4 regions of the Mesorhizobium sp. EU05-FHT14A09 genome follow, and region 4 is predicted to be linked to each of the others. Evidence: predicted binding sites of a transcription regulator. Region 4 holds the regulator's gene; each other region holds the start of a gene.

The links. Region 4 encodes PhoB, which activates phosphate uptake and scavenging genes when phosphate is short. Its sites were predicted from a motif close to TGTCATNNANCTGTCAT; they were not measured.
Region 1: a site for PhoB is predicted at 2,341-2,357, ahead of pstS (phosphate ABC transporter substrate-binding protein PstS). Genes of this name have one in related genera too.
Region 2: a site for PhoB is predicted at 4,031-4,047, ahead of AC3WTO_RS19730 (acetoacetate decarboxylase). Genes of this name have one in related genera too.
Region 3: a site for PhoB is predicted at 2,396-2,412, ahead of phnF (phosphonate metabolism transcriptional regulator PhnF). Genes of this name have one in related genera too.

Annotation. Positions count from the first base shown of each region.
Region 1 covers NZ_JBYTDF010000002.1:496,916-504,782, forward strand. The annotation lists gene AC3WTO_RS09830 (Na/Pi cotransporter family protein) at 1-1,192, opposite strand, end outside; gene pstS (phosphate ABC transporter substrate-binding protein PstS) at 1,242-2,297, opposite strand; gene AC3WTO_RS09840 (MFS transporter) at 2,428-3,864, opposite strand; gene AC3WTO_RS09845 (LysR family transcriptional regulator) at 4,006-4,941, shown strand; gene AC3WTO_RS09850 (L,D-transpeptidase family protein) at 4,954-6,207, opposite strand; gene ldtR (transcriptional regulator LdtR) at 6,694-7,209, opposite strand; gene AC3WTO_RS09860 (DUF6163 family protein) at 7,414-7,836, opposite strand; gene AC3WTO_RS09865 (enoyl-CoA hydratase/isomerase family protein) at 7,833-7,867, opposite strand, start outside.
Region 2 covers NZ_JBYTDF010000005.1:362,944-370,810, reverse strand. The annotation lists gene AC3WTO_RS19745 (inorganic phosphate transporter) at 1-855, shown strand, start outside; gene AC3WTO_RS19740 (transporter) at 983-2,005, shown strand; gene AC3WTO_RS19735 (patatin-like phospholipase family protein) at 2,036-3,196, opposite strand; gene AC3WTO_RS19730 (acetoacetate decarboxylase) at 3,226-3,969, opposite strand; gene AC3WTO_RS19725 (3-hydroxybutyrate dehydrogenase) at 4,170-4,958, shown strand; gene AC3WTO_RS19720 (helix-turn-helix domain-containing protein) at 5,031-5,969, opposite strand; gene AC3WTO_RS19715 (LacI family DNA-binding transcriptional regulator) at 6,048-7,037, opposite strand; gene AC3WTO_RS19710 (ABC transporter permease) at 7,178-7,867, opposite strand, start outside.
Region 3 covers NZ_JBYTDF010000001.1:51,296-59,162, forward strand. The annotation lists gene AC3WTO_RS00205 (ABC transporter permease) at 1-1,317, shown strand, start outside; gene phnF (phosphonate metabolism transcriptional regulator PhnF) at 1,637-2,374, opposite strand; gene phnG (phosphonate C-P lyase system protein PhnG) at 2,478-2,933, shown strand; gene phnH (phosphonate C-P lyase system protein PhnH) at 2,933-3,544, shown strand; gene AC3WTO_RS00225 (carbon-phosphorus lyase complex subunit) at 3,548-4,657, shown strand; gene AC3WTO_RS00230 (alpha-D-ribose 1-methylphosphonate 5-phosphate C-P-lyase PhnJ) at 4,654-5,583, shown strand; gene phnK (phosphonate C-P lyase system protein PhnK) at 5,637-6,395, shown strand; gene phnL (phosphonate C-P lyase system protein PhnL) at 6,405-7,112, shown strand; gene AC3WTO_RS00245 (DapH/DapD/GlmU-related protein) at 7,115-7,813, shown strand.
Region 4 covers NZ_JBYTDF010000003.1:638,655-646,521, forward strand. The annotation lists gene AC3WTO_RS14700 (substrate-binding domain-containing protein) at 1-800, shown strand, start outside; gene pstC (phosphate ABC transporter permease subunit PstC) at 897-2,354, shown strand; gene pstA (phosphate ABC transporter permease PstA) at 2,351-3,667, shown strand; gene pstB (phosphate ABC transporter ATP-binding protein PstB) at 3,682-4,506, shown strand; gene phoU (phosphate signaling complex protein PhoU) at 4,544-5,251, shown strand; gene phoB (phosphate regulon transcriptional regulator PhoB) at 5,271-5,960, shown strand; gene AC3WTO_RS14730 (ROK family protein) at 6,194-7,435, opposite strand; gene xylF (D-xylose ABC transporter substrate-binding protein) at 7,773-7,867, shown strand, end outside.

The DNA.
Region 1 (7,867 bases), on a different contig from region 4:
GATAGTGCTCGCCCGGATCGCTCGGCGCGCTCTTCTTGGAACGGGCAATGTCGAGGAACAGCGCACCGGCCTTGAGATGGCGCTCGGTTTCCTGCTCCACGGCCGGCACCGCCTGTCCAAGATCCCCGGAGAAGCGGCGATCGAGATATTTCGGCACCGAGAAATCTTCCACATCATCGGCCTCGCTATGACCGATGCGCGACAGAACCCGCTCGAACACGCCAACGAAGGGAAACAGGAGCACCGTGTTGAAGACGTTGAAGAAGGTGGAGTAGAGCCCGACTGCGACGGGAACCAGCGGGAAAGTATCCTTGCCGTCGACCACCACCGGAATGCTCGGGTCGCCGCCGAACCACTGCATGGCCCAGCGCAGCACTTCGATCGAGACGAAGAACAGCGGGACGGTGACAAGGACGCCGATGACGTTGAACGACATATGCGCGTAAGCCGCGCGCTTGGCGTTCTTGGACAGGTTGAGCGAAGCCATCCATGACGTGATCGTGGTGCCGAGATCGGCCCCGAGCGAGAAGGCAACGGCAGTGGTCCAGTCGAGCACGCCGGCGGCGCCGAGCCCCATGACGATGCCGATGGTTGCCGACGACGAATGGATCATTGCCGTGACGCCGGCGGCAATCAACACGCATTTCAAGAGGTTGAAGTAAGAATCTGCCCTCAGCGTCTGCAGCAACTCCATCACTTCGGGCATGTTGCGCAGCGGGCGCAGGCCACCGGTCATCAGGTTGAGGCCGTAGAAGATCAGCGCAAAGCCCATGCAGGCGAGCGCGATGTTGCGCACCTTCTCGCTCTTCGCGAAGCAATAGATCAGCGCGAAAATCCCGCCCAGGATCAGGCCGAGCGGACCAAGCGGCAACGCAATCAGGCCATTGCCGAGCGTCGTGCCGATATTGGCGCCCATGATGACGCTGATGGCCGGCCTGAGCGCGACAACGCCGGCGTTGACCAGACCGACCACCATGACGGTCATGGCCGTCGAGGACTGGATCACACCGGTGATGAGCGTGCCCGCGAGCACGCCCTTGATTGGCGTTCCGGCAGCCTTCGCCAGGAAATCGCGCATCTTGTTGACGGAAAGCGCCTGGATGCCGTTGGCCATGAACTCCAGGCCGAGCATGAAGATGCCCAGGCCACCGATGACCGGGACAAGGATGTCCTTGAAGATGTCGACCTGCATGTCGCTATGCCTTCCTGTGTGGACGGTTCGGCGCGCCTTTGGGGACGCTCTAGTTGTTCAGATTTGTCAGGGTCTGCGACCAGTAGCGATCAACCAGGCGGGCAAGTTCCGACGACACCGGGACGTAACCCAGGGCACGGGTATCATCCCCCCTCGCCGAATACGCCAGCCGGAAAAGGTCCAGCACACGCTCCGTCCGCTCGACACCGCGATCCTTCGGTACCAATGCATAGGTAACGGCAGCCATTGGATAGGCACCATCGCCAGGCATGTTGGTGGTATCAGCGAAGAAGTGCCGGGACGCATCCCACGTGATGCTCTTTAATCCGGCTGCGAAACTCTCCGCCGTCGGCGCAACGAAGACACCTGCCCCATTCTGCAGCTGCACGGCGGGGAGCCCCGCACGCGCCACCTGGCCATATTCGAGATAGGTCACGCTGTCGGCCGTCGCGGCAGACAACGCAACCAGCTTTCCGGTACCTTCCACACCTTGCCCAACCGCCCAGTTGATTAGCGTGGCGGCGCCGAATTTCTGGCGCCATTCGGCATTGGTCTTGGAAAGGTAGCTGGTGAAAACAAAGGTGGAACCCGAACCGTCCTGACGCCAGAGCACCTTGACGGGGCGATCAGGCAGTTGCAGGTCCGGATTGAGCGCGGCGATTTCCGCATCTGCCCAGCTCTTGATCCGGCCCGAGAAGATATCGGCCAGCACCGGGCCATTCAGCCGCAACTTGCCGGCTTCGATGCCTGCGACATTGGCGACCACCGCGATGCCGCCCATGACGATCGGAAACTGCGCCACGTTGCGTTTGGCAACTTCGTCCGCCGAAAGCGGCGCATCGGTCGCTGCGAAATCCATCTCGGGCTGCGAAAGCCGCATGACACCGGCCAGCGAGCCGACCGGCTCATAGTCGACACTCCAGTCGAGCGTGAAATAGTCACCCCCGTCGGCGCGCGCTTCCTTGTAGGCCTTTCCCCATGCTGCGATCGCCGGCGCGGCGAATGTCGATCCGGCACCGCGAATTGGCTCGGCCGCCGCGGGCAAGGCCAGGAGCAGCGCCAGGGCTGCAAGACAAAACCGCCATGTTCCGGATGATGATCTCACGAGCGCGTCCCCTACGTCCGTGAGAAAACGCTAGTGGCCGCCCATAACGCTAAGATGACAAACAGCTGAAACTTTGCCGAAACAACGCTCCACCGCAGCGATCCCGACCTCGGGCGGATCGGTAGTCGGATCACCCGTCAACCGGCTGTGCAACGACGCTGCGGCGTAGAAGAAGCGCAATAACGATCCCGGCCAGGGTCAGCGTCCCCGCCACTGCGAATGTCACTCGCATCCCCGCGGCGACGTTCTCGGCATACATAGCCGATCCATCAGCCGTGCCGGACACGAAGGCGAACAACGCACCCATGAGAGATGCCCCGGTGATCAGCCCGAGATTGCGCGACAGGCTCAACATACCCGACACGACCCCGCGCCTGTCCGGGCCGACATCCATCATGACAGCCGTGTTGTTGGCGGCCTGGAACAGTTGGTAGCCGGGCGTCAGGACGGCAATGCCCACAATATAGCCTGCTACCCCGACTGATGCCGGCACCGCAACCAGCACAGAGGCTCCGGCTGTCATCAAGATAAGCCCGATGATGACCACGAAAGCGGCGCCGAACCGGTCGACGATCCGGCCTGCCGGGATGCCGGTCAGGGCGGAGATCACCGGGCCAACCGACATCACCATGCCGACGGACGCTGCGTTCAACCCGAGCGCCCGCGCCAGATAGAACGGCCCGACCACGAAGGTGACCATCATGACTGTCGAAACCAGCGCGTTCATCACCAGGCTGCCGCTAAAGGCTGCATCGCGGAATGCCGACAGCTGGATCAACGGCGAAGCCACCTTCGCTTCGACCACGACGAACAAGCCTGCCGCCATGATGGCCCCTGCCAGCAATGCCATGTTCGGCCATCCCGGATGCGCGCCGCCGACGGTCGCGGCAAGCGAATAGGCAGCGAGCGCAAGCCCGAGCAGTAGCGTGCCCGGACCGTCAAAACCGCCACCCTTCCCGGACGGCTTCACGCCGGGCAGGAACCGCCAGGCAAGAAAAAGATTCAGCGCAGCAAGTGGTACCATGACCAGGAAGATCGCGCGCCAGCTCGTCGCGGTCAGCAGGACCCCGCCCAACGAAGGACCAAGCGCGGTCCCGATCGCCGACATGGTGCCCAGCAGCCCCATGGCTCTTCCGGTTTTATCCTTCGAGACCGTATCGCGAACGAACGCGATGCTGAGTGCCATCAACACGGCCGCGCCAAGTCCCTGCAAGGCGCGCGCGGCAATCAGCAGCCAAAGCGAAGAAACAATGCCGCACAGACCCGAGGCCAATGCAAACAGCGAAACTCCGCCGATCAACATGCGGCGATGCCCGACGAGGTCACCAAGCCGCCCTGCCGTGACGATCGTGACGGTGACCGCCAGCAGATAAGCCAGAACCACCCACTGCACGCTCTGAAAAGACGTTCCGAAAGCTTCAGCCAGCGATGGCAAGGCGACGTTGGCGATGCTGATACCGAGTGAGGAAAGCAACATCGACAGGGCCAGACTGATCAGCGCCCAGCGTCCGGCGCTGTCCGAAGCGCGACCTTTTGCTGCCCCACGTTCGATAGCGTTCGATTGCATGCTATGCCCTGTCTTTGTCAGATTCAAAACTCGGGAAGACAGGTAGAGCTGGAGCCAATATGGCGGAAGGCGCATCATTTGCACTTCATTCGTGCATATGACGCCTCATCAAAACAACAGACATGCGTTATGCTCTCCGGCATGTCGCACCCCGATCTCAACCTGCTGATCACGCTTGATGTGCTGCTTGCAGAAGGCAGCGTTGCCCGCGCCGCAAGGCGACTGCGGCTCAGCCCTTCCGCGATGAGCCGAGCGCTGGCGCGGCTGCGCGAAACGACAGGCGACCCACTGCTGGTTCGGGCTGGCCGTGGCCTTGTCCCCACCCCGCGCGCGCTCGAACTGCGCCAGCATGTCAGCCGTATCGTCGAAGAAGCCGAAGCCATGCTGCGCCCTGCGGAAAAGCTGGACCTCGCGAGGCTGACGCGGACGTTCACGATGAGGAATTCCGACGGCTTCGTCGAGAATTTCGGGCCGGCCCTGCTGGCCCGCATCGCGCAGGACGCACCTGGCGTACGCATGCGTTTTGTGCCGAAGCCGGACAAGGACAGCACACCGCTGCGCGATGGCAGTGTCGACCTCGAAACCGGCGTGATCGGAACCACGACCGGACCGGAAATCCGGGCACAGACCCTGTTTCGGGATCGGTTCGTCGGTGTCGTGCGGGCCGGACATCCCTTGTGCGAGGGCATCGTCACTCCCGAACGCTACGCAGCCGGGCAACATGTGCTGGTTTCGCGCCGCAACCTCGACAAGGGCCCGATCGACGACGCGCTGCAGATCCTGGGATTGCAACGACAGATCGCAACAACCGTCAGCGGCTTTCTGGAAGCGTTGGTCTTTGCCCAGGCGACAGGCCTCATCGCCAGCATTCCCGAACGCTACACCGGCCACCTGAAGAACGGCATGTTCCGGTTCGCGCTGCCCCTTGAACTGCCGGAAATCACCATCTCGCTTCTGTGGCACCCACGGCTCGATGCAGACCCCGCGCATCGTTGGCTGCGCGCCTGCGTGCGCGAAGTCTGCGCCGAAAACAACAAAGCCACCAGCGCGCTCGCCGATGGCTTTGTCGTTGTCTGACTGCGCTGTGTCCTAGAGCGAAGACGTGATCTGCAACTCGTCAACGCCATCGCGACGATAGATGTCGTCGCGGAACTGTACGACGCCCGGGCCGGTCGACCAGGCGGAGACATAGGTGAAGTAGACCGGCACCGGATTGGTGACCGCGACCGGGGTGTTGTTGCCCGACTTGATGGTCTCTTCGAAATGCTGGCGGCTCCAGCCCTGGGTATCGCGCAGGATCCAGGTGACGAGGTCGCGCACATTCTGCACGCGCACGCAACCCGAAGAATCGAAGCGCATCAGCTTGCCGAACAGGCTCTGCTGCGGCGTGTCGTGCATATAGACGCCGTCCGGGCTCGGGAAATTGATCTTGACCGAAGCCATCGCGTTGCCGGTGCCCGGATCCTGACGGAAGCGATACTTGACGGCATCTTCCGTCGACCAGTCCACGGTGGTCGGATCGACTTCCGTGCCGTCCGGCGCGAGCAGGCGGATATGGCTGTCCTTAAGATAGTTCGGATTCTTGCGCATCAGCGGAATGATGTCCTTGCGGACGATCGACACCGGCGCGTTCCAGTAAGGATTGACGATGATTTCGTTGATCTTCGAATTCACAATCGGCGTCTGTCGGTCGATCTTGCCGACAATGGCCGTGTGACGCAGCACGACGCGATCCCCCTCGACCGCTTCGATCTGCGCGGCCGGGATGTTGACCATCACGTAACGGTTGCCGAGGAAACCGCCCATGGCGCGCAGACGCACCAGATTGGTTTCAAGCTGACCGAGGCGCACCTGCGCCGAGATGTTCATCGCGGCAAAAGTGTACTTGCCTGTGACGCCGTCTGCCGGCAGGCCGTGGCGGGTCTGGAAGCGCTTGAGCGCGGCATCGACGTAGGAATCGAAGGACTCCGAGAAGCCGGCGCTCTGCGACAGGTCGCCGGATACCATCAACCGCTTGCGCAGCGGCACGACGTCGGGATCGGAAACACCGAGCTGCAGCTTCTTGGTGGCAGGAACTTGCGGCCATCCGCCCTGAGCCACGATGTCACGATACTGGCCAATGGCTTGTTCCGTATAGCTCACGGTCTGCGGGCTGAAGATCGGAAGCGTCGAGGCGACCTTGCCGCCCTGCGTGGCGCGGGCGTCAAAGGTGTCGTCCCAACCGCCCTGCCCTGAAGCCTTCAGGATACCGTCCACGGCGTCCTGGGCGCTGGCAGCACCGGCGGCAAAAGCCACGGCGAGTGCGGAAGCTCCGGTGAGAAACAGGCGACGGCTGGTGTTCATGGGCGTTCCAGACTTGTTCAACAATTCGACGATTGGCCAGTGGGCCCGGTTGGCGGCCCGCACTCTATGGTTGCCATCCTTAACATTTAGCCAACCATATCTCGCATCTCGCTGCCGGAAAACGCACATTCGCGAGAGCAGACCAGCCAGTCAGATCTGACTGCACCGTCCGGTTTCTCGCTTCCACCGGAATATGGCGGCAATTGGGCACAACGCCCGCGCTTTAGACCTACGTCGTACGAAAGAAAGGGCCAGTGCCTTTTCAGCACCGGCCCAGTCCGGAGATTTAGAGCATTTTGTAGCCAAGCGAAAACACTTGGCGTTGCAACAATGCGGCCGAAACAAAACTCGGAGCGTTTCCGCGAAAAACGGAAACGCTCTAGATCTCCTCCTCCCCGCTCTTCGGCGTGGTATCTCGCCGTGACGAAGACGTCACGGAAGCGGACGCGGTGCCGGCAATCCGGCCGGCGAGCCCTGACCAGCCGCTTACATGCGGTAGGCGATGGTGTCGTTCCAGAAGCGATCCAGGCGCTGCAGGGCGCGGTTCATCTGCTTGAACTCGTCCTGGTTGATGCCACCGACATGCTCGATCGAACCGATATGGCGCTCATAAAGGCCGGCAACGACCTCAGCCACCTCATTGCCCTTGTCCGTCAGGCTGACGCGGACCGAACGGCGGTCGATGCGCGAGCGCTGATGGTTGATGAAACCCAGGTCGACGAGCTTCTTCAGGTTGTAGGACACGTTCGAGCCGAGATAATAACCGCGCGAGCGCAACTCACCGGCGGTCAGCTCGGCATTACCGATGTTGAAAAGCAGCAGAGCCTGGACAGCATTGATGTCGGAACGACCGTTGCGGTCGAACTCATCCTTGATTACGTCAAGCAAACGCCGATGAAGACGTTCGACCAGCTGAAGAGATTCCATGTACAGCGTGCGGATGGACTCGCGGCGCTCATCGATAACATTGGCGGTCTTCGCCACAGGACGCGAATTGATCATTGTCTTTGCCTCTCGTTTGTCGCCCGGTGATTTTTTGTTTTTTGTCACCTTGATCGCGACACTATCGAATACCTATAAAATTCGACTTAAACGCCAGGGCTAACAAGAGCTTACCGGTAAGAGGTTTCGGGAGAGGGTTAATAAAAACCCTGCCGAGGGGCGAAAATTAACCTAAAGATTTAGCGAACGTCCGGAAGGCTGAAATCACACGCGCTGGCGGCGGCGCTGGAAATGCACGACAAGCCGGAGCGCAATGTAGACCAGGGCCACGGCGGCATGCGTTGCGACGATCGACCAGCGTTCGCCGAAAAGCTGCGGATACCCCATATACATGATCGTCTCGGTCAGGGCGCAGATGAACCAGATGACGGGTCCCCAGGACGCCAGCATCCAGAGACCCGCGGCGGCAAACGGAAAGAACACCGCCAGCGTTGCCGCGGCGACCTGCCAGTGCACGGGCATCAGGTCGAAGCGCCACAGTGGCCCAGGATAGAAACCGATCAGGCGGACCCAGTAGAGCACCCCGAACAGCAGGCAATAGACGGCAACGATACGCTGGAACCATTCGAAGACGAGTTCCGTCGTCGAAGGTTCCAGAACAATGCGGCTTTGCGCGGCATCGTTCACAGGGCCAGTTCCCGCTCGCCGAGCGACGCGA
Region 2 (7,867 bases), on a different contig from region 4:
CTGATCTTCACCTGCACCGGTGTTTCCTTTGCGCATGGCTCCAATGACGGCCAGAAGGGCATGGGCTTGATCATGCTGATCCTGATCGGCGTGGTTCCGACCGCGTTTGCCCTCAACCGTACGCCGGACGTCAATTATCTCGAAGCCTACAAGACTGCGGCCACGCAGGTTGATACCGTGCTCGGAAAGTATGTGAAGCCCGGCGTTACGGTCACTGACGCGAAGGCCGTTGTCAGCGAAGCTGTGCGCACGAAAACCTGGACCGACCAGACCACGCCGGCGCTGCAGACGTTTATCCAGCAGACCAACACGCTGGTGTCGCCTTATCCATCGGTCGAGAAACTGCCGATCGAACTGGTCAGCAACGCACGCAACGACATCTACCTGATCGGCGAAGCGCTCAAGCTGATCGACAAGAAGAAGCTGCTGCCGATGGAAGCCAATGATCTGAAGGTGGTGACGGCCTACCACAAGGCGGTCGACAACGCGACCAAGTTCATCCCGCTCTGGGTCAAGATCGCGATTGCGCTCGCGCTGGGGCTGGGCACTATGGTCGGCTGGAGACGCATCGTTGTCACGGTTGGCGAAAAGATCGGCAAGACCCACCTGACCTATGGCCAGGGCGCCTCCGCTGAGCTGGTCGCCATGGGCACGATCGGGGCTGCCGATATGCTGGGCTTGCCGGTCTCGACCACCCATGTCCTGTCGTCGGGCGTTGCCGGTACGATGGCGGCGAATGGTTCCGGTCTGCAGTGGTCGACGGTGCGCAACATGTTGCTCGCCTGGGTGCTGACGCTGCCGGCCTCGATCGCATTGGCCTTCGGTCTGTTCGTCTTGATGCGCGCGCTGTTCTAGGGCTGCGCTCTTTCGTCAAGCGAGGCTGGCGCGGTGAAACCGCGCCAGCCTCTTTGCGGTTTCTGCAACAAGATGATGGACCGAGATTTCGGGATCGCGTTCATCTAAAGAAGGCTCGGTGTCGTTTATGAATGAAGCGCCGCGTTTCAATCTTCCGGGTAGTGAAAACACTGAGCAGGTGCCCGGCCTGATTTTTGCCTATCAGGCGCTGCCGGGCCAGCCCGCGACTGTTCTTGCGCAGAAGGATATCGAACCCGCCCTCGCCGCTACCGAAGGGTGGGTGTGGCTGCATGTGGATCTGGTCGACCAGCGTGCGCACGGCTGGGTGGGGCATGCCTGCCGGCTTCCCCATGCTTCGCGTGCCATACTGGAAGGGCATGACAGTCTGGTCCTCGGTCATGAGGACGGGGTGGTGCATGGCGTATCAGCCGACATGCACAAGGATATCGAACGGCGCTCCAGCACGATCGGTCGGCTGCATTTCGCCGTGACCGAGCGTCTGCTGGTGACCGGGCGCCGTCATTCCCTGGAGGGGGTCGACCAACTGCGCCGAGCGCTGGGCGATGGGTTGAAGCTGCCCACAGCCTTCGATCTGTTCGAGGCGATCGTCGGAGCCTTTTGCAAGAACACCGGCCTCAGGCTCGCCGAAGCAGGGCGAAAGCTTGATGAAGTGGAAGACAATCTGGTCACCGAGCGGCTGAGCGATGAGCGCCGGCGACTGAAGGAGGTGCGCCGACTGGCGGTGTCCCTGCACAGGCCGGTCTCCGGCATGGTCGCACTGTTTGAAGACGAGGACCGCGAGGAATGGCAGCTTTCGCCGGCCGCCCACACAGTGCTGCAACGCTTGTCGACACGACTCGAGCGGCTCGACCGCGAAATCGTCATGATCAACGACCGTGCCCGGTTGCTGCAGGAGGAAATGGCAGCGGAGCTGGCTGATGAATCAAACCGCAGCCTCAAAGCCATGGCCGTGATGAGCGCATTGCTTTTGCCAGGCACGCTGGTGGTCGGCATATTCGGCATGAACACATCCGGCCTGCCGTTCACACATGGCGAGAGCGGGTTCTGGTGGGCCGTAGGGCTCTGCATCGGCGCAACCGGAACGTTCTATTGGCTGTTGCGCCGCGCAGGAATCAGCCTGCGGTTCTGACGCCTGCGATCCAGGCTGGCCGCATTGGCCTCAGGTCGGATCCTCACGATGCAGGTCGTGGATGGCGACGCCTTCGACGTTCGTCGGCGGAGTCAGCCACTGATGGTGGCGCAGCGTACGCTGCGTATCCTCGAGTCCCATGTCCCAGTGTTCGCGCATCGAGGTGCCGGAGAACTCGTAATCCTTGGCGTGGCCCTCATAGCCCTTGTGCTGGTAGATGAGGTGAATGATGTTGACGATGCCGGCGTCGGAATAGTCAGCGATCAGCGTCTCTTCCTCGGGCGTCCGCATTTCTGCCGGCACGCGCTTCAGCGCGTCGAGAAGCTGCATCTTCAGCCCATGGATGCGCTTGAAATTGTCGGTGTTCTGGCGTGTGCGGCTGGAATACATGATGTCCTTGTGACGCGACAGCACGTCCGGCATGCCGCGCGGCAGCATTCCGCGGGCGCTGAACAGGTCGACCTGGAAGACCAGTGAACTGCGATCCTCTTCCTGATCGAGCAGGTACTGCAGCGGCGTGTTCGAAACGATGCCGCCGTCCCAATAATATTCACCCTCGATACGGATCGCGGGAAAGGCCGGAGGCAACGCACCCGAGGCCATGATGTGTTCCGGTCCGATTCGGACCTTGTCGGTGTCGAAATAGACGAAGTTGCCGGTGCGTACGTTGACGGCTCCGACACTCAGGCGCTTGCGGCCATCGTTGAGCACGTCGAAATCGATCAGTCGCTCAAGTGTGTCCTTCAATTCCGCCGTGTCATAGAAGCTGGTAGCGCCCTCGGCACCTGTCTGTTCCAGCCAGGGGTTAGGGAAGCGTGGTTTGAAGAAACCTGGCTGTCCCATCGTCATCGTCATCCACGAGCTGGTGCGATTGCGGATGTCGCGATAGATATCGCCTTCAGGTGTGTAGGCCCAGATCTTGCGGCCGGAGATCGTCTGCCAGAATTGCTCCAGCCTTTGCAGGCGGCGGCTCGGCTCGTTGCCGGCGATGATCGAGGCATTGATGGCGCCGATCGAAACCCCGGAGAGCCAGGTCGGTTCGCAGCCGGCGTCGGACAGTGCCTGGTAAACGCCAGCCTGATAGGCCCCAAGCGCACCGCCACCCTGCAGTACGAGCGCGACGCGGTCGTATTGCGAGGCGATTTCCTGGATGGTGGCGATGTTCGCCTTCGTTCTGTAGCGGTCCAGCACGGTCAACTCCGGCACATGATTAAGAAGGGTCAGCCGGCGAGATAGTCGTGGACGACTTCGCCAAGGCCGAGGGTGAGGTCGGCAGTGAAGTGCAACGCCGAAACGACTTCGAGCACCGGCAGGCGCGCTACATCGGCCATGACATGAGGGCGAAGATCCAGCGCGGCGGGGGCCGTCCAGGCTTCTTTGAGCGTGATGTCGGTCAGGTGATAGCGCACGAGTTCGCAGATGCGCGGCGTGCCGTCGACATGCGGAATGATCTTGACCAGGAAGTTCGGCGCGGTCAGTGCGGCCATCACCTGGTCACGGTCGGCTTCGCGGTGCTTGTATCCCATCGTGCCGGTGGCACAGAGCACCGAGCCGTAATGCAGCGTGCCGACAACGACTTCGCCTTCGTTGACGATCTTGGGACTGGCCAGCTTCTTTGGGAAACCCCATAGCTCGCGGCCGCCAGCGATCGGCGCGTCGTCGTCCAGATACATGGAATGGACGTAGACACCGTGCTGGCCTTTGAAGCGCACGGGGATGACCTGGCCACTTTCGGTGTAATCGCCAAAGCCGGTGGAGTCCGGCATACGGATGAATTCGTACTTCACCAGCGGTTCGCCATCGATCTCCAGCGGCGCCGGCACCACTGCTTCCAACGCTTCGCGCGTGGTGCGGTAAGTGATGATGACATATTCGCGGTCGAAGAAACGATAGGGGCCGGGTGGAAAAGAGGGATTGGTCAGCGGCATGGCATAGGCGCGCTTCACGACGTCGGCGATTTCCAAGCTGTCACCTCGGGACTGGGATGTCACATCAGAAATAACGCCTGTCATGTTGCATGGCAGCATGACGGGTTTGTGTCGGGTCGATGAACGATTTCAGCTGTTTGTCGGTTCCGAGATGAAATCGACACATGTTTGTGATGGAAACTTGCTGCAATGCACCTAGTTAGAATGTCACCTCAACTGCCAGCCGAGAGATCGCCATGGGCTCCCTGACTTCAAAGAATGCGCTCGTCACCGGTTCAACCAGCGGCATCGGCCTGGCCATTGCCAGGGCTTTCGCCGCCGAAGGCGCCAACGTCACCATCAACGGGCTGGGCGATCCTGCCGAGATCGAGAAGGAGCGCGTGGCGATCGAAGCGGATTTCGGCGTCCAGTGCCGCTATTCCGGCGCCAACATGCTGAAGGGGGAGGAAGTGACTGCCATGGTGCAGGAGGCCGAGAAAGCCTTCGGCAGCGTCGATATCCTCGTCAACAATGCCGGAATCCAGTTCGTCGCGCCGATCGAGGAATTCCCCGACGACAAGTGGGAAGCGATCATCCGCATCAACCTGCTTGCTGCCTTCTACGCGATCAAGGCTGCCTTGCCCGGCATGAAGGCACGCAAATGGGGCCGTATCATCAACACGGCTTCCGCCCATGCGCTGGTCGCTTCCCCCTTCAAGTCTGCCTATGTCTCGGCCAAGCATGGCATCGCCGGTCTCACCAAGACGGTGGCGCTCGAAGCTGCTCAGGACGGCGTGACCGTCAACGCGATCGCCCCGGGCTATGTCTGGACGCCACTGGTCGAGAAGCAGATCCCGGACACGATGAAGGCGCGCAACATGACCGAGGAGCAGGTCAAGCATGATGTGTTGCTTGCTGCGCAGCCAACCAAGGAATTCGTGACGGTGGAAGAGATCGCAGCGCTCTCGGTCTTTCTCTGCTCGGATGCCGCAAAGCAGATCACCGGCACGACGCTGCCAGTCGATGGCGGCTGGACGGCGCAGTAAACTATCGCCCAATGGATGGTTTACCCGGCACGAGCCATTCGGCGCGCGCCGGGATAAGCCCGGAACCGTCGATCAGTGCTCTGCAGAACCCAGCAGCGGTGTCATTGCCTCGTTGATCCACTGCCATTCATTTCCGGGCTTCTGGCCAGGTTCCTCTCCGCGCAGAACGGCAAGCAGTTCCTGGTAGCGGGCCGAACGGGTATGATGCTTGCGGTATTGGCCAAGGTGCCAGTCAAGGAAGGCACGATCGGGCTCGCGACGCATCGCTTGCGCCGATTTCTGCAACCACTGACGCGCGATGGCGGCACCGGCCGAGGAAAGAGGCTCCTTCCCTTCAGCGATTGCGACCCTGACCTTGGCAAGGGTCGCATTTGTCGCTTCGGCGTAGGCTTCCGGATCGAATTCGCCGTTCCACATGGTGGAGGTGTCGGCCTGCATTTCCGCCAGGAGGCTCTCGTCGGCAAACATTGCCGTGATCTCGTTCCAGGCGTCGATCTGTGAGGGTGTCGGGTCGTCCGGCAATTGCGGCATGGAAGCGTCGATCATCTGCCGCTTCCAGTCTTCGCCCATGTCGGCGTGTACGGCCACCTTGTCGTAGTACCGCTCCATCATGGTTCGCATCTGCGTCTGGGACAGAATTGTCATCGTCCAAAGTCTCCTCAAGTCGGTTTCGGTCGGTTGGTCGATCTTGAGCGTGGTGCGCAGCACGGCGGCGATCCGGCGTCGGGAAGCGATCTCGGCCTCGAGTGTTTCGAGCCGCATCGCCAGGACATCTTTCAGCGAAAGACGCCGGGACAGGATCTTGCGGATGGTGGCAAGGCTGATGCCGGCTTCGCGCAAGGCTCGGATCAAATCGAGGCGGGCGACATCGGCATCCGAATAAATCCGGTAGTTGCTGGAGGTCCGGGTCGTCGGTGGCAGCAATCCCTTGTCCGAATAGAAACGGACCCGCCGCACCGAGATGCCGCTCAGCCGCGAAAGGTCGCCGATCGTGTGCATTTTTTCGCTCATGCAACCGTCCTACCGCCTCCACCAAGTGGAGGGTCAAGCGCACCCACCACGCTTTTTTCTGGATGGGCCCTGGGCAGGTTAAGCGACCGTTTCCCGAGCTGCCGCCGTGGAGTTGCGCACGACAAGCACGCCGGAAAGCAAATCGTCGTTCCCGGCAGCAGCCCCGCTACCACCGATCGCCGCGGCGACGGCGCGTTTGGCGATCTCTTCCACGGGCTGGCCGATGGTGGTGAGCCTGGGCGTTATCAGAGCGGCAAGCGGGATGTCGTCGAAGCCGATGACGGACAGTTCATCGGGCACCTTGATGCCGAGATCGTCGGCCGCGCGCAAAAGGCCGATCGCCTGCTGGTCATTGGCTGTCGCGATCGCGGTCGGCCGTAGTTCCGGCGCGCGGTCGAGCAATCTGCGCCCGAGTGCTTCGCCAGAAACATAGTCGAAATGACCTTCGGCAATCTCCGGCTTTATGCCGGCGGCTTCCAGGTGGTCGATGAAACCGGCGCGACGGGCCCGCGAAACAGGCGCATCGGCTGGACCGGCGATGTATGCGATGCGGCGGTGGCCGAGCCCGATCAGGTGGTCTGCCGCAACTGCAGCACCGCCATGGTGATCAACGGACAGCAGGCCGTGGCCCGCCAGCCGACGGTCGACGACGACGGTGGCAATGTCGCCCTTCCAGCCGCGTGATAGCCCGGACTGGATCGGCACCACGATCAGGCCGGTAGGCCGGCTCTTCAGCAGACTGTCGATTTGCGCCACTTCGATTTCGGGATCGTCGTTGGTGATGGACAGAAGGACCGAAAGACCGGAACGGAAGGCAATGGCTTCGACATGCTTGGCGAGTTCGGCAAAGAACGGATTGGTGATGTCGGGGATGACCAGGCCGATCATGTCGGTGCGGCGGCGGCGCAGGCCGCGCGCGACATGGTTCGGCTTGAAGTCGAGTTCGCGGATGGTCGCTTCGACCTTTTCGCGCAGCGCTGCGCCGACGGTCTCGTTCTTGGCCAGCACGCGCGACACGGTTCCAATCGAAACCCCCGCCTGCCGGGCGACGTCCTTGATGTTGATCACGCTGTTTCCACCCGCCTGTTGCAGCGATTGTGCCGCTTTAGAGCGCCGCGCGTCCTATCGGACGCGCAAAGGTCGCTCTAACATTTTGACCTGGCGCATGATCCTTTCCGAAAATCGATTCCGATTCTCGGGGTCATGCGCTAGGCTTTCGTTAGCCTTTCGCGATATTTGTCAAGGATGACGGCGAGGATGATGACGAAGCCGGTGATCATCTGCCGCATGAAATCGCTGAGGCCAAGCAGGATAAGACCGTTGGCCAATACGCCGATGATGCAGGCGCCGAGTAAGGTGCCGATGATCGAGCCGCGACCGCCGCTCAGGCTGGTGCCGCCAATGATGACGGCAGCGATGGCGTTGAGTTCGAAGCCGATGCCGATGATCGGGCTCGCGATGTTGAGGCGCGCCATGTAGATGATGGCGCCGATGCCGACCGCCGCACCGCAGATGGTGAAAGCCGCCACCTTATAGAAGAACACGTTGTGGCCGGCGAGCCGGGTCGCTTCTTCATTGTTGCCGATGCCATAGAGCACTCGCCCGAACACCGTGCGGCTCAGCACGAACCAGCCGATCGCCACGAGCAGCAGCGCGATCAGGAAGAGCACCGGCACGCCGTAGATCGTCTGCGAGCCGAAAGCGTTGAACGCGGCCGGAAACGAATAGATGGTCGAGGCGCCTGTGACCTGCAGTGCTGCGCCGCGGGCGATGTTCAGCGTTCCGAGCGTGACGATGAAGGAGGGGATGCCCCACCAGGCGCTGACAAGGCCATTGAGCAGTCCGAACAAGATGCCGGCCGCAACCGCACTCATCGTTGCCAGAATGACGGCAACTGA
Region 3 (7,867 bases), on a different contig from region 4:
GGACCGCTCAACGATCTCTATCGGAGCCTGACCGGCCGCGCGGACCTGCTGTTCGACGTCAACACGATCTGGGGAATGGCGCTGATCGAGACCTTCGTCTGGATGCCGCTCGTCTTCCTGATGTTCTCCGCCGCCTTTCGTGCCGCCAATGCGGAGATGGAGGAAGCCGCCCGCATGAGCGGCGCCTCGGTGTTCGCCATGTTCTGGCGGGTGTCGATACCGCTGGTCTGGCCGGCGATGGCAGCGGTCGCGATGTTTGTCTTCATCAACACGTTGCAGGCTTTCGATGTGCCCATTCTCGTCGGCGTCCCGAGCAACATCAACGTCCTGAGCAGCGACATCTATTTCGCCATTCGCGAGGTGCCCCCGAAGCTCGACCACGCCAGCGCCTTCTCCATCCTGCTGATCCTTGCGATATCGTGCCTGATGGTCTGGTACGGCCGCCTGTCACGCAATGCCGACCGGTTTGCCAGCGTGACCGGCAAGGGTTACCGACCGCGCCCGATCGATCTCGGCCGTCTGCGCTGGCTCGGCGGCGCGTTCATCCTGGTCGATTTTTTCATCGTACTGCTGGTGCCGATCGCAGCACTGATCTGGATCGCGGCAACGCCTTTCATGGCGCCGATGCGGTGGGCGAACCTGAAGCTGCTGACGATGAAGAATTTCAATGCGGTTTTCGAGGAGAGCTCCTATCTCGAATATGCCACCAACACGATCACCATCGCAGCCGTCGCCGCCTCGGTGGCGGTCTTGCTGACCATCATCATCGGCTGGCTGACGGCGCGCCGCGCGCCCGGCAGCTCCATGCTCGATCAGCTCAGCACCGTGCCGATGCTGTTTCCAGGCATCGTTATGGGGGCAGCTGTCATGCAGATCGGCTTGCAGATACCGTTCGCCATCTACGGCACGATCTGGCTGCTGGCCCTTGCCTTCGTCATCCGGGCGGTGCCGTTCAGCCTGCGCTACACCTATACGGGCGTGCTGCAGATCCATCGCGAACTCGAGGAGGCAGCGTCCATCTCAGGGGCTTCGCCGCTGCAACTCATTCGCCGCATCGTCGTGCCGCTGCTGTCGCCGGCCATCGTCTCGGCCTGGCTGTTCGTCTTTCTCAGCGTAGGCAAGGAACTGGCGATTTCGGTGCTTTTGTCAGGGCCGCGCTCGCAGACGATCGCGGTGGCGATGTTCGACAAGGCTACCAACGGCCAGGAAGGTGAACTGGCGGCTTTCGGGCTGGTCTGGGCCGGCCTGATGACCATCGTTGCCGGAATTGCCTATGCCTTCATCCGCCGCAATTCGGGCGCGGCATTCGCCAGATGAGTTGCGTCCAAGCGACGCGTTCGCCCCCGTCGCGGATTTGCGGTCTTCCGAAAATCGACTCCCGATTTCGAGCCGGTGCGCCGGTTCACGATCCGTTTGCCGAAGAATGCCACCTGGGTGTATAATTCGTGAGGTCGACAGCCGAAACAGGGCTCGGCTGCAGAGGGCGACATCCAGCCCGTTAAAGGAGGGTATGCTATGGCATTCCTCCACTTCGACACAAACCGTCCCGTACACTTCCTTTCGGATTGGGGTGTTCCGATCGCGGCAGCTTTCATCATCGGCTGCTGGATCGCCCTGATGCTATGGGGCTGAGCGCCTAACCAGGGCTGACCGTCAGCTCGACGCGATCGGCCGAGAAACGCGTCTGTGAATACTGGATTGGCTTGTCGCTGCTGTCGACATTGATGCCACGCGCGACCAGCACGATGGCGCCAGGTGAAAGCTGCAGATCACGCGTGTCGGTGTCGTCGGCATGGCGCGCTTCGATGGTTGTCGAGGCGCGGCGATAGTCGGTGATGCCTGACAGTGCCAGCGCTTGGGTGATCGAGTGGGTGCTGGCGAAATAGTCGGCGATATCGGGGAATTGCGCGGCACGAAACCACGCAGTGGACCGAGAGACAGGAATGCCATCGGCGAGGCCGCGCATCTCGAGGCGGATGACTTCCTCGGATGTCTCCAGCCCGAGCGCTGCGGCAACCGTGGCGCTGGCCGGCTCGCGCGCATGGTCCAGCAGTTCAATCTGGCGGTCCCGCGCCTGGCCTTCGAGGCCGGCGGAGAAGCGTGTCCTGGCGCCGATCGGATAGGTCAGGCGCCTCTGGCGCCGCACATAGGTGCCGCGTCCCTGTTGGCTCCGAAGCACGCCTTCATGGACAAGGGCCGCAATTGCCGCGCGCACTGTATGCCGGTTCACGCCGAACCGTGTCGCCAGCTCGGCTTCGGGCGGCAGGCGGCCGTTGTCGTCGGCCAGACCGCTGCCGATGCCGCGCCGGATCTCGTCGCCGATCTGTCGCCACAGCGCGACGCCGACCCCTCGATGCAATGCCGACTTCGACATTTTTCCTCACATCACCATTGTTGTCATTCTTCCGTCATTCAACGGGTCTAAGACAAGTTAAGTTATCTAGTTGTCTAGATCAATAGACAAATTTGAGGTTGGCATGAATATCACGGCGGATCAAACCGCGCGAAAGGACCGGATGGCGGTTCTGGCGCGCTGCAGCACTGAACGGCTGAATGCGTTGTGGGCGACGCTCGGGCTGCAGCCCAGGCATACGCCTTTGCGTGGTCCCGAGGCTGGCCTGGTGATGCTGCGTGGACGCGTCGGCGGCACCGGCGAACCGTTCAATGTCGGCGAGGCGACCGTCACCCGCGCCAGCGTGAAGCTGGAGGACGGCTCTGTCGGTCATGCCATGGCGCTTGGCCGCGATCACGCCAAGGTGCGGCTTTCCGCAATCATCGATGCGCTCTGCCGCAACGCCGAAACCGCGGCGCGCATCGATGCCGAAGTGATCCAGCCGATGCGGCGCGAACTCGATCAAGTCGATGAGGCGCGTCGCCAGCAGACTGCTGCCACGCGCGTCGACTTTTTCACCATGGTGCGAGGAGAGGACTGATGCTGAACGAAGCAATTGCCCTTGAGGGTGGATTCTCCAATCCTGTTCTCAACGCCCAGTCCGTCTTTCGTGCCGTCATGGATGCGATGGCGAAGCCTGCGACAATCGTCGAGATCGATACCGTTGTGGCGCCGCCAGTGCCGCTCGGCCGCGCTGCGGGCGCCGTGGCCTGTGCGCTGATCGATGCCGATACCCCCTTCTGGCTGGATGCCTCGCTGGCGGAACATGCCGCGTTGCGCGCCTGGCTTGCCTTCCACACCGGTGCCCGCGAGATGGCGACCTGTGGCGATGTCGCTTTCGCCCTGGTCGGTGCTCCCCTCACCATGCCGCCGCTGGAGCGCTTTGCTCAAGGGTCCCAGGAATATCCGGATCGTTCCGCCACGCTGATCCTGCAACTGCCGGGCCTGGATGGGGGTGCGCCGCTGACATTCGAGGGGCCGGGCATCCGTGATCGTGTCGTGCTGGCGCCACGCGGCCTGCCGCGGGATTTCGCCGCCCAGTGGAAGGCCAATCGCAAGCGGTTCCCGCGCGGCGTCGACCTCATCTTCACCACGGGCGATGCCATCGCCTGCCTGCCGCGCTCGGCGCGCCTCGTCGAGATGGAGGGCTGATCGATGTATGTTGCAGTCAAGGGCGGCGAGGCCGCCATCGATAACGCCCACCGCTTGCTGGCCGATCGCCGGCGCGGCGACAGGTCGGTGCCGGCGCTGACGCTCGAGCAGATCACCGAACAGCTCAGCATCGGCGTCGACCGCGTCATGAGCGAAGGCTCGCTCTATGATCGCCGGCTGGCGGCGCTCGCCATCAAGCAGGCGCGTGGTGACCTGATCGAGGCCATTTTCCTGGTGCGTGCCTATCGCACCACGCTGCCGCGCTTCGGTCATAGCGAACCGGTCGACACCGGCGCCATGCTGGTCGAGCGGCGCGTGTCCGCCTGCTACAAGGACCTGCCCGGCGGCCAGCTTCTCGGTCCCACGTTCGACTACACGCATCGTCTGCTCGATGAGGAACTCGAAGGCGATCCGCAGGTCGAGACCGGTGCGCTGCGCGGCGGTGTCCAGGAACCGGTCATGCGCGTGGCCGACATCCTTGGCCAGGAGGGCCTGATCGAGGACGACGACGTCATCGATCCCGCGTCCGAACCCGGTGACATCAATCAGACGCCGACGGAATTCCCGATGTCGCGCGCCATGCGGCTGCAATCGCTGTCGCGTGGCGACGAAGGGTTCCTGCTGGCGCTCGGCTATTCGACACAGCGCGGTTATGCGCGCAGCCATCCCTTTGTCGGCGAAGTCCGCATCGGCGAGGTCGATGTCGAGGTGTTCATGCCGGAACTCGGCTTCGCCGTTCCGGTCGGCCGTGTCCAGGTCACCGAATGCCAGATGGTCAACCAGTTCAAGGGATCGGCCAAGGCGCCGCCACAGTTCACGCGCGGCTATGGCCTTGTCTTCGGCCAGTCCGAGCGCAAGGCGATGGCAATGTCGCTGTGCGACCGCGCATTGCGCGCGGAAGAGCTGGGTGAGGATCTTGTTGCTCCGCCGCAGGACCAGGAATTCGTACTGTCGCATTGCGACAACGTCCAGGCCACCGGCTTCGTCGAACATCTGAAACTGCCGCACTACGTCGATTTCCAGGCCGAGCTCGGTCTGGTTCGCACCATGCGCTCCGAATACGAGCAGCGCACCGGCGAGGCGGTTCTTGAAACAAGGGAAGCCGCCGAATGAACGCGCACACCCAAGCATCCAACTACAACTTCGCCTATCTCGACGAGCAGACCAAGCGCATGATCCGGCGCGCCATTCTCAAGGCGATCGCGGTGCCGGGCTACCAGGTGCCGTTCGCCAGTCGCGAAATGCCGATGCCCTATGGCTGGGGCACCGGCGGTGTGCAGGTGACGGCCTCGATCCTGGGGCCGGACGATGTGCTGAAGGTCATCGACCAAGGGGCCGACGACACCACCAACGCGGTCTCGATCCGCAAGTTTTTCCAGAAGGTTGCCGGCGTCGAGACGACCACGAGCACTGAAGACGCGACCATCATCCAGACCCGCCACCGCATTCCCGAGGCGCCGCTGCAGGAAGGCCAGGTGCTGGTCTACCAGGTGCCGATCCCCGAGCCGCTGCGTTTCCTCGAACCGCGTGAGACGGAAACCCGCAAGATGCATGCGCTTGAGGAATACGGCCTCATGCATGTGAAGCTCTACGAGGACATCGCCAGGAACGGCCACATCGCCACCACCTATGCCTATCCGGTCAAGGTCGAGGGCCGTTACGTGATGGACCCGTCGCCGACCCCGAAATTCGACAACCCGAAGATGCATATGTCACCGGCGCTGCAGCTGTTCGGCGCCGGGCGCGAGAAGCGCATCTATGCGGTGCCGCCGCATACCGAAGTAATCAGCCTCGACTTCGAGGACCATCCCTTCGAAGTGCAGCGTTTTGACAAGCCCTGCGCCCTGTGCGGCGCCGAGCAGGTCTATCTCGACGAAGTCGTGCTCGACGATCGCGGCGGGCGCATGTTCGTCTGTTCCGACACCCACCATTGCGAAAGCCGCCAGGCCGCTGGCCATCGCGGCGACCAGGCCGCAGGCCATAGCGGCGACCAGGCCGCAGGCCATAGCGGCGAAATGTCCGGCGAGGCCCTGTCATGACTGTTTCGGTGAGGATCGACAACTCCGAGGTCGAAACCGACAATCTGCCGCTGATGTCGGTCAGGTCGGTGAGCAAGCATTATGGCCAGCGCATCGGCTGCGCCGATGTCGATTTCGACATCTGGCCGGGGGAGGTGCTGGCGATCGTCGGCGAGTCCGGTTCGGGCAAGACGACACTGCTGAATTGCATCTCCACGCGCCTTGCCCCGACGACGGGGACGGTGTCCTACCGGATGCGTGACGGCGAAATGCGCGACCTCTACGGGCTGGGTGAGGCCGAGCGCCGCCTGCTGCTGCGCACCGACTGGGGTTTCGTTCACCAGAACCCGGCCGACGGCCTGCGCATGACGGTTTCGGCCGGCGCCAATGTCGGCGAACGCCTGATGGCGGTCGGCGACCGGCACTACGGCAACATCCGCGCCACCGCCACCGATTGGCTTGGCCGTGTCGAGATCGATGCCGACCGCATCGACGACCAGCCACGCGCCTTTTCCGGCGGCATGCGCCAGCGCCTGCAGATCGCCCGCAACCTGGTCACTGCGCCGCGTCTGGTCTTCATGGATGAGCCGACCGGCGGCCTCGATGTCTCGGTGCAGGCGCGCCTGCTCGACCTGCTGCGTGGCCTGGTTCATGATCTCGGCCTTGCCGTCATCATCGTCACCCACGACCTCGCCGTCGCGCGCCTGCTGTCGCATCGCATGATGGTGATGAAGGACGGCCGTGTCATCGAACATGGGCTGACCGACCGTCTGCTCGACGATCCGCAGGCGCCCTACACGCAACTGCTCGTTTCTTCGATCCTGCAAGTCTGAGGCGCGGTGATGACGCAACTTCTCAACGTTTCCGGTCTGGCCAAGACCTTCACCATGCATCTGCGCGGCGGCATCGAGCTGCCGGTGATCGCGGACGCCACCTTTGTGCTCGAAGGTGGAAAATGCGCCGTGCTCGGCGGCCCGTCCGGCGCCGGCAAGAGCTCGATCCTCAAAATGCTCTACGGCAACTATGCCGTGAACGAAGGCAGCATCGAAATCCTGCATCGTGGCCGCATGGTCGACCTGGCCAGCGCCGCCCCGCGCACGGTGCTTGAGATCCGGCGCGAGACGATCGGCTATGTCAGCCAGTTCCTGCGTGTCGTGCCGCGCGTCAGCGCGCTCGACATCGTGGCGGAGCCGTTGGTCGAACGCGGCGTCGATCGCAGCAAGGCTGCCGAGAAAGCGCGCGACCTGTTGAGCCGCCTCAACCTGCCGGAGCGGCTTTGGGCATTGCCCCCCGCGACCTTCTCCGGCGGTGAACAGCAGCGCGTCAACATCGCGCGCGGCTTCATCACCGGCCATCCTGTGCTGCTGCTCGACGAGCCGACCGCTTCGCTCGACGCCACCAACCGCGCCGTCGTCGTAGAGATGATCGCGGAAAAGAAGCGGGCAGGGGTGGCCCTGCTTGGCATCTTCCACGACGCCGACGTGCGCAATGCGGTCGCCGACATCGTGATCGACGTTACCGGCTTCGCGCCGGACCGAAAGGCAGCCTGACCATGCCCCGTCTTTCCGAGACCCCGTTTGTCGATCCGACAGCCCGCCTTGAGAACTGCACCCTCGGTCGCTACACGGAAGTGACCGAGGGTTGCCGGCTCATCGAAACCGAGCTCGGCGACTATTCCTACATCATGCCGAACGGCCAGACCTGGTGCGTGACCATCGGCAAGTTCGCCAACATAGCCGCCTCCGTGCGTATCAACGCCACCAACCATCCGATGTCGCGCGCCACGCTGCATCACATCACCTACCGGGCCGGCGACTATTTCGAGGACGCCGCGCATGAGGACGATTTCTTTGCCGCGCGCCGCGCCAACCGCGTGGTGGTCGGCCACGACACCTGGATCGGTCACGGCGTCACCATCCTGCCCGGCGTGACCATCGGCGACGGTGCCGTCGTCGGTTCAGGTGCCGTCGTCACCAAGGATGTCGAGCCCTATACGGTTGTCGCTGGTGTGCCGGCTAAATTCATGCGCCGCCGTTTCGAGCCGGCGGTTGCCGAACGCATGCAGGCGCTGGCCTGGTGGGATTGGGATCACGCCAGCCTGCGCGCCGCACTCGACGATTTCCGCAACCTGAGCGCCGAAGCTTTCCTCGAACGCTACGAAGACCGGTCCGGCAGTCCGATATCGGTGAATGGTCACACAGCTGACATGAACGGTACATCGGACCGTCATCGACAAGCAGTAACCGGGTAACCAATTCCGGCTGGGCGTCGCGGCCTTGCCGGTCGCGGTCGCATGTCCGGACAA
Region 4 (7,867 bases):
TCGACATCGCCAACTCCTCGCGCCCGATCAAGAAGGACGAACTGAAGTCCTGCCAGGACGCTGGCGTCAAGGACATCCAGGAAGTCAAGATTGGCTATGACGGCATCGTCTTCGCCACCGACGTCAAGGGTCCGGATTGGGCGCTGACCGCGGAGGACGTCTACAAGGCGCTCGCCGCCAAGGTCGTGGTCGACGGCAAGCTGGTTGCGAATCCGAACACCAAGTGGAGCCAGGTCAATCCGAAGCTCCCCGAGTGGGACATCGCTGCTTACATCCCGGGCGAAAAGCATGGCACCCGTGAAGTCTTCGAAGAGAAGCTTCTCGTTGCCGGCTGCAAGAAGCTCGGCGGCGTGGAAGCGGGCAAGGCCGGCGGCCTCGATGACAAGGCTGCGGAAGCGGCCTGCAAGGCCGTGCGCAAGGACGGCAAGGCTGTCGACATCGACGGCGACTACACCGAGACGCTCGCCCGCATCGACAGCAACAAGACCGGCGTTGGCGTGTTCGGCCTCGCTTTCTACGAAAACAACGCCGACAAGCTGAAGGTTGCTACGGTTTCCGGTATCACGCCGTCGACCGAAACCATCGCAAAGGGCGAGTATCCGGTGTCGCGTCCGCTGTTCTTCTATGTGAAGAAGGCGCATCTCGGTGTCGTTCCGGGCCTCAAGGAATATGTCGACTTCTTCCTCGCCGACCAGATGGTTGGTCCGGAAGGCCCGCTCGCCGAGTACGGCCTGGTTGCCGCTCCGGAAGCCGAGCGCAAGGCTCAGCGCGAAGCTTTCGACGCCGGCAAGTCGCTGTAATCCTCCCAGGTGTCCGGGGTGCAGGTTCGACCTGCGCCCCGGTCGCCGCTGCCGGTCGCAGACCGGTGGCCCATGTGACCTTTCAGAGGCCGCTCCATGTCATCCATGCTCGTGCTGGCAATCGTCATTGTCATCGGCATAGTCGCCTTCGTTATCGCAAGACAGCGCGCGACAGCGCAGGATGACGGCAAGATCAAGCCGCATTCCAGGGCTCACTACCATGGCTGGTGGGCGTTGCTGCTGGGTGTTCTGCCGGCGGTTCTTTTCCTCGCTGTATGGAGCATAGGCTCCTCCGTCTATCTCAACAGCCGCCTGCATGGGCAGATGCCGGCTGAAACCGGTGTGGCCAGTGAGCCACTTGCGGTGAGCCTGACCAAGAGCCTGGCCAACGGCCTGCGCAAGCTTGATGCCCAACAGGTGGCTGCTTTGCCGGCGACCTTCGCCGAATTGCAGCCGCTTCTCGGTGCCAAGGGTGTGGCGCTCGCCACCGATACGCAGGACTATATGATCCCGATCGCGGCCGAGGCCAACCGGACGACCGACTTGCTCGGCCTCATCGGCGCGGTTGTCACGATCGGTTTGGCTCTGGCCGGCTCGTTCTACGGAATCTCGCAGGTGCAACTGCGCGCTCGTGCCCGCAACAACGTCGAAAAGTTGATGCTTTGGGGCCTGCTCGGCGCCTCGACCATCGCCATTCTGACGACCATCGGCATCGTGTTGTCGATGCTGTTCCAGACCCTGAATTTCTTCAATCGTGTGCCGCCGCTGGACTTTTTCTTTGGTACTGTCTGGGATCCACGTTTCGCCGCTGCCGGCGCCGGCGCCTCCGAAGGCCAGTTCGGCCTGATCCCGCTGCTCGCAGGTACGCTCTACATCGCTTTTGTCGCATTGCTGGTTGCGGTGCCGATCGGTCTGATGTCGGCGGTCTACATGGCCGAATACGCGGCACCGAAAGTGCGCGCTGCGGTAAAGCCCGCACTTGAGCTGCTTGCCGGCATCCCGACCATCGTCTACGGCATCTTCGCACTCGTCACGCTCGGACCTTTCCTGCGCGACCTCAGCGCAGCCCTTGCCGGCGGTACCTCCTTCATCCAGGCGCAGTCGATCCTGACCGCCGGCCTGGTGATGGGCGTGATGCTGATCCCCGTGGTGTCTTCATTGTCGGACGACATTATCACTGCGGTGCCGCGCGCCATGCGCGACGGTTCGCTTGGCCTCGGCGCGACGCGTTCTGAGACCATCAAGCGCGTGATCCTGCCTGCCGCGCTGCCCGGCATTGTCGGTGCCATCCTGCTTACAGCCTCGCGCGCAATCGGCGAGACCATGATCGTGGTGCTGGCAGCGGGTGTTGCCGCCAATCTGACGCTCAATCCGTTCGAGGCAATGACCACCATCACCGTCAAGATCGTCAACCAGCTGACCGGCGATCTGGAATTCAATTCGCCGCAGACACTGGTCGCCTTCGCGCTCGGCATCACGCTGTTCGTGCTGACGCTGGTGATGAATATCGTCGCCCTCTACATCGTGCGCAAATACCGGGAGCAGTACGAATGACCGACGTCACTCTGGATACGGTCGCGACAGCCACGGCTCCTGCGCGCCGCGACATCGGCCTCAAGCGCCGCTATGCCGCCGAACGCCGCTTCCGCCTCTATGGCGTGCTTGCGATCCTTGTCGGCCTGGCTTTCCTCGTCGTCATGCTCGTGTCGATCCTGGGCAAGGGCTACACATCCTTCTGGCAGACGACGGTGTCGCTGCCGATCACCTTCGACGAGAAGGTGATCGATCCGGACAACAAGCGGGCAACGGACCCTGAAGTCCTGCTGACCGCCAACTATCCGGTGCTGGCGCAGAAGGCACTTGCCGAGAAACTCGGCATCGACGCGAAGAACAAGCCGATGATGACGAAGCTGAAGGGCTTCCTGTCCGATGGCTCTCGCGTGCAGTTGCGCGATGTGGTGGTCTCGGATCCCAAGGTCATCGGTACCACGCGCACCGTCGATATTCTTGCTGGTGCCAACCTCGATTCCGCCTTCAAGGGCCAGATCGACCTCTCGGTGCCGGAGGATCGCCGCAAGGTGTCCGACCAGCAGGTCGAGTGGATGAACAAGCTGAAGGCCGAAGGCGCCATGGCCGAGCATTTCAACACCGGCCTGTTCACCTTCGGCGCGTCCAGCCGTCCGGAAACATCGGGCCTCGGTGTCGCCATCATCGGTTCGTTCTACATGATGGTGATCGTGCTGCTGCTGGCGCTTCCGATCGGTGTTGCCGCCTCGATCTATCTTGAGGAATTCGCCAAGAAGGGCCGCTTCACCGACCTGATCGAAGTGAACATCAACAACCTGGCCGCGGTGCCCTCGATCGTGTTCGGTCTGCTCGGCCTCGCCGTCTTCGTCAATTTCCTCGGCATGCCGCGCTCCGCTGCTTTCGTCGGTGGCCTGGTGCTGACGCTGATGACGTTGCCGACCATCATCATCGCGACACGTGCCGCGCTCGCAGCCGTCCCGCCTTCGATCCGGTCGGCCGCGCTCGGCCTCGGCGCCTCGAAGATGCAGATGGTGTTCCAGCATATCCTGCCGCTGGCAGCGCCCGGCATCCTGACCGGCACGATCATCGGCCTGGCACGCGCGCTCGGTGAAACGGCGCCGCTGCTGCTGATCGGCATGGTGGCCTTCGTCGCCAATTATCCCGCAACCCCGTTCGATCCAGCGACGGCACTTCCGGTGCAGATCTACATGTGGGCCAACGAAGCCGAACGCGCGTTCGTGGAACGCATGTCCGGTGCAATCATCATCCTTCTGGTCTTCCTGATGGCCATGAACATCACAGCGATCGTGCTCAGGCGCCGCTTCGAACGGCGCTGGTAGAAAGGGAGCCTGATATGAATATCATGACGGAAAAGACCCTCGAACAGGCAGTGAGCAGCCAGATGAGCGCCCAGACCAACGAAGTCATCAAGATGCGCGGCGACAAGGTCACCGTGCACTACGGCGATAAGCAGGCGCTCTTCGACGTCAATCTCGACATCCGCCTCAACCAGGTGACGGCGCTGATCGGCCCCTCGGGCTGCGGCAAGTCAACTTTCCTGCGCTGCCTCAACCGCATGAACGATACGATCGACGCGGCCAAGGTTGGTGGCAAGATCACGCTCGACAGCGAAGACATCTACGATCCGAAAATCGATGTGGTGGAGCTGCGTGCCCGCGTCGGCATGGTGTTCCAGAAGCCCAATCCATTCCCGAAGTCGATCTATGAGAACGTCGCCTACGGGCCGCGTATCCATGGCCTTGCCAAGAACAAGGCGGATATGGATCGCATCGTGGAGTCCAGCCTGCAGAAAGCGGCGATCTGGAACGAGGTGAAGGATCGCCTCGCTGAGCCCGGCACCGGCCTTTCCGGTGGCCAGCAGCAGCGCCTATGCATCGCGCGTGCCATCGCAGTGTCGCCGGAAGTCATCCTGATGGACGAGCCGTGCTCGGCGCTCGATCCGATCGCGACCGCGAAGGTCGAGGAACTGATCGACGAACTGCGCCAGAACTATACGATCGTCATCGTGACGCACTCGATGCAGCAGGCCGCTCGCGTCTCGCAGCGCACGGCGATGTTCCATCTCGGCTATCTGGTCGAAGAGGGCGCTACCGACAAGATGTTCACCAACCCCGACGACAAGCGCACGCAGGACTACATCACCGGCCGCTTCGGCTGAGTGAGCGATTGCTGCCGAGGAAAAAAGGACACAAGATATGGGCGAACATACCGTTGCGTCGTTCGACGAAGAGCTCGGACAGATCAGCAGGCTCATCAGCGACATGGGTGAATTGGCCAGTTCGATGGTTGAAAGCTCCACCAAGGCGCTGCTCAAGTCAGACAATGGACTTGCCCAACGTGTCGTCTCGGACGACGCGATCATGGACGCGCGCCAGCGTGAGCTGGACAGCAAGGCGATCACGCTGATCGCCAAGCGCCAGCCCATGGCACAGGATCTGCGCGCCGTGGTCGGCGCCATCCGCATGGCAGGGGACCTGGAGCGCATCGGCGATCTGGCCAAGAACATTGCCAAACGTGTCGGAGCGGTCGGGCAGGGCGCCACGCCGCGCGATCTTTCGCATTCGATCGATTCCATGGCGCATCTGGTGCTCAACCAGGTAGACGGCGTCGTGGAGAAATATGCGGCGAAAGACGCAGAGGGTCTCGCCCAGCTGAGAGCAGACGATGAGAAGATCGATGTCAAATATACGTCGGTCTTTCGCGAACTGCTGACCTATATGATGGAAGATCCCCGCAACATCACGGCCTGCACGCATCTGCTGTTTTGCGCCAAGAACCTCGAGCGTATCGGCGACCACGTCACCAATATCGCCGAAAACGCCTTCTACGTGCTGACGGGCGAGCAGTTGCCGCCCAATAGGCCGAAGCTCGACGAGACGGCTGCCGCCGTTCCGGCGGCCTGATCACAGGACGGACGGCAAGATGATCGCGCCGCGCGTCATGGTGGTAGAGGACGAGGAGCCGCTGGGCGTTCTCCTCCGCTACAATCTGGAATCCGAGGGCTACCAGGTCGAAGTGGTCGCCAGAGGTGACGAAGCCGAAATCCGGCTTCAGGAAAACGTACCGGATCTGCTGGTGCTCGACTGGATGGTGCCGGCGGTCTCCGGCATCGAACTCTGTCGTCGGCTGCGCATGCGGCCGGAAACCGAGCGTCTGCCGGTCATCATGCTGACGGCGCGCGGCGAGGAGAGTGACCGTGTGCGCGGCCTCTCCACCGGTGCGGACGACTATCTGGTCAAGCCGTTCTCGATGCCGGAGTTCATGGCACGCGTGAAGGCGCTGCTGCGCCGGGCGAAGCCGGAGGTGCTGTCTTCCGTGCTCAAGGTCGGCGACATCGTGCTCGACCGCGAGTCGCACCGGGTGTATCGCAAGAAGAGCGAGATCCGCCTCGGGCCGACGGAGTTCCGGCTGCTGGAATTCATGATGCGTCACCCCGGCCGGGTCTTCTCGCGCAGCCAGCTGCTCGACAATGTCTGGGGCGAGACGATCTACATCGATGAACGCACGGTGGACGTACATGTCGGTCGCCTGCGCAAGGCGGTCAACAACGGCCGCATGCCGGATGTGATCCGTACCATCCGCGGCTCGGGCTATGCCATCCGCGAGGATTAGCGCATGACCCCGAAAGTCGGAATCGATTTTCGGAAAGGCAGGGTGGCATGCGCCGGCCGTCATGCGCCGGACAAAAGAGTTGGAGCGTCCTTTGTGCGTCCACTAGGACGCGCGGCGCTTTAGAGCGTTTCTGTTTTTACGGAAGCGCTGAAACGCTCTAATTCTTTGTTTTTGCGCAATTCCGGACGGAAAACCGCTACACACTTTTCCTGGAATTGCTTTAACCGGCGGGCTCAGGCTTCCACAAGCTGAGGCGCCGAAGCTGTCGGGCCACCAAGCGCGAAGATCTCCTGATCAATGAAGGTCAACGCGCGCATGGCGCAGCCTTCGCGGATCAGCATCTGCTCGTTCGGCTCGATGTTGAACACGATCGAATTCGAATGCTGTCCGCCGGCAGTCTGAGCAATTGCGCGCCGCAGGGCCGGCTCAATCAGGTCGAAAGCTGTCGCCCCGATACCGACAAAGGTCACAGGTGCCGGATCGATGACGGCGAAAAGCGAACCGAGGCTATAGCCGAGAGCCGTGCCTGCCCGTTCATAGGCTTCGCGTTCCGGACCATCGCCCGCCCGCGCTTTTTCAGCCAGCATCCGCATTTCGTCGTCGGGAATATCCGCGGCAGGTTCGGTGTTCTCGTCCAGTCCCCGGGCGTTTCGCCAGATCGCGTAGTTGCCGGCATAGGCTTCGACGCAGCCATGGCGACCGCAGCGACACAATGCGCCATTCGGCCGGTGGATCATGTGTCCGAACTCGCCGCCGGACGACTGGGTGCCGATGAACAATTCGCCATTGAGCACGATGCCCATGCCGATACCGTGCGAAAGCACAACGGCAATGAAGTCGTCGCGGTAACGGTCCGTGCCGCGCCAGCGAAGAGCGACAGCCATCATGTTGCAGTCATTCTCGACGATAACAGGAATGCCGAAAGCGTTTTCCAGGATATCGGCGAAAGGAATCTCTCCATGTGGGGTGATCGGCGTCCACAACATGGTGCGCGCGTGTGAATCCGCCGTACCTTGAACGGCAAAGGCGATGCGCAGCACCTGATGGTTCTTAAGACTCTGGTCGTCGAGCCGCCGCCTGACGATTTCGACGCACTCGCCGATCAGCGCCTCTCGCGGCAGAGACAGAGTGTCCAGACGGCGTGTTTCCTCGGCCAGCACCTTGCCGGAATAGTCGACGGCTGCCGCCGTCACCAGGTTAAGCGACAGAACGACCGTCAGGACGGCCGCAGCGTTTGGGTCGAGTTGCAGTCCCACCTGTGGACGGCCACGTTTCGATGCCGTCGGTTCGCTGCGGCCTTCGCGCAGGATGCCTTCCGCTATGAGGTCGGATGAAATCGTCGAGATGGTCGAATGGCTGAGGCCAGTGATGGCGGTGATTTCGGTGCGGGAAGGCTCGCCGGAGCGACGCACGGCGGCAATCACCATTGCGCGGTTCCTGCGGCGCAAATCGTCGTGACGGATCCCGACAGTCATGTTCTTGCCGTTCCTCCCCCGCCGGCTTCGCGAGCGTTGAAGCCGTTGCGTCCGGTGGCTGTTCCGGATGCGCATCCATCGTGCATAGGTCGATGCGGGAACGAATGCAAAACCCGTTTCGCTTTCATTGTTTCGACGGAGCGCTCCTCCACAGATAGTGGCAGAACATGCAGCTCTCGTCATCATTATTTCGTGCTTCGAAAAAAATACTGTCAACGGCTTGAATCCCGTTGACAGAAAGCCATACCTGCGCGATTATTTTTTCGAAGCTCGAAAAAAAGCTTCTCCAACGGCCAACGCACACAAAAAGCGCGCCTTTGGGCGCGGGGAGGAAAAAATGAGGAAATTCACGGCCGCCATTCTGGCGGGTGCCGCCATGACGCTCGCGCTTTCGGCTGTCGCCGAGGCGAAAGACAAGGTCATTGGCGTGTC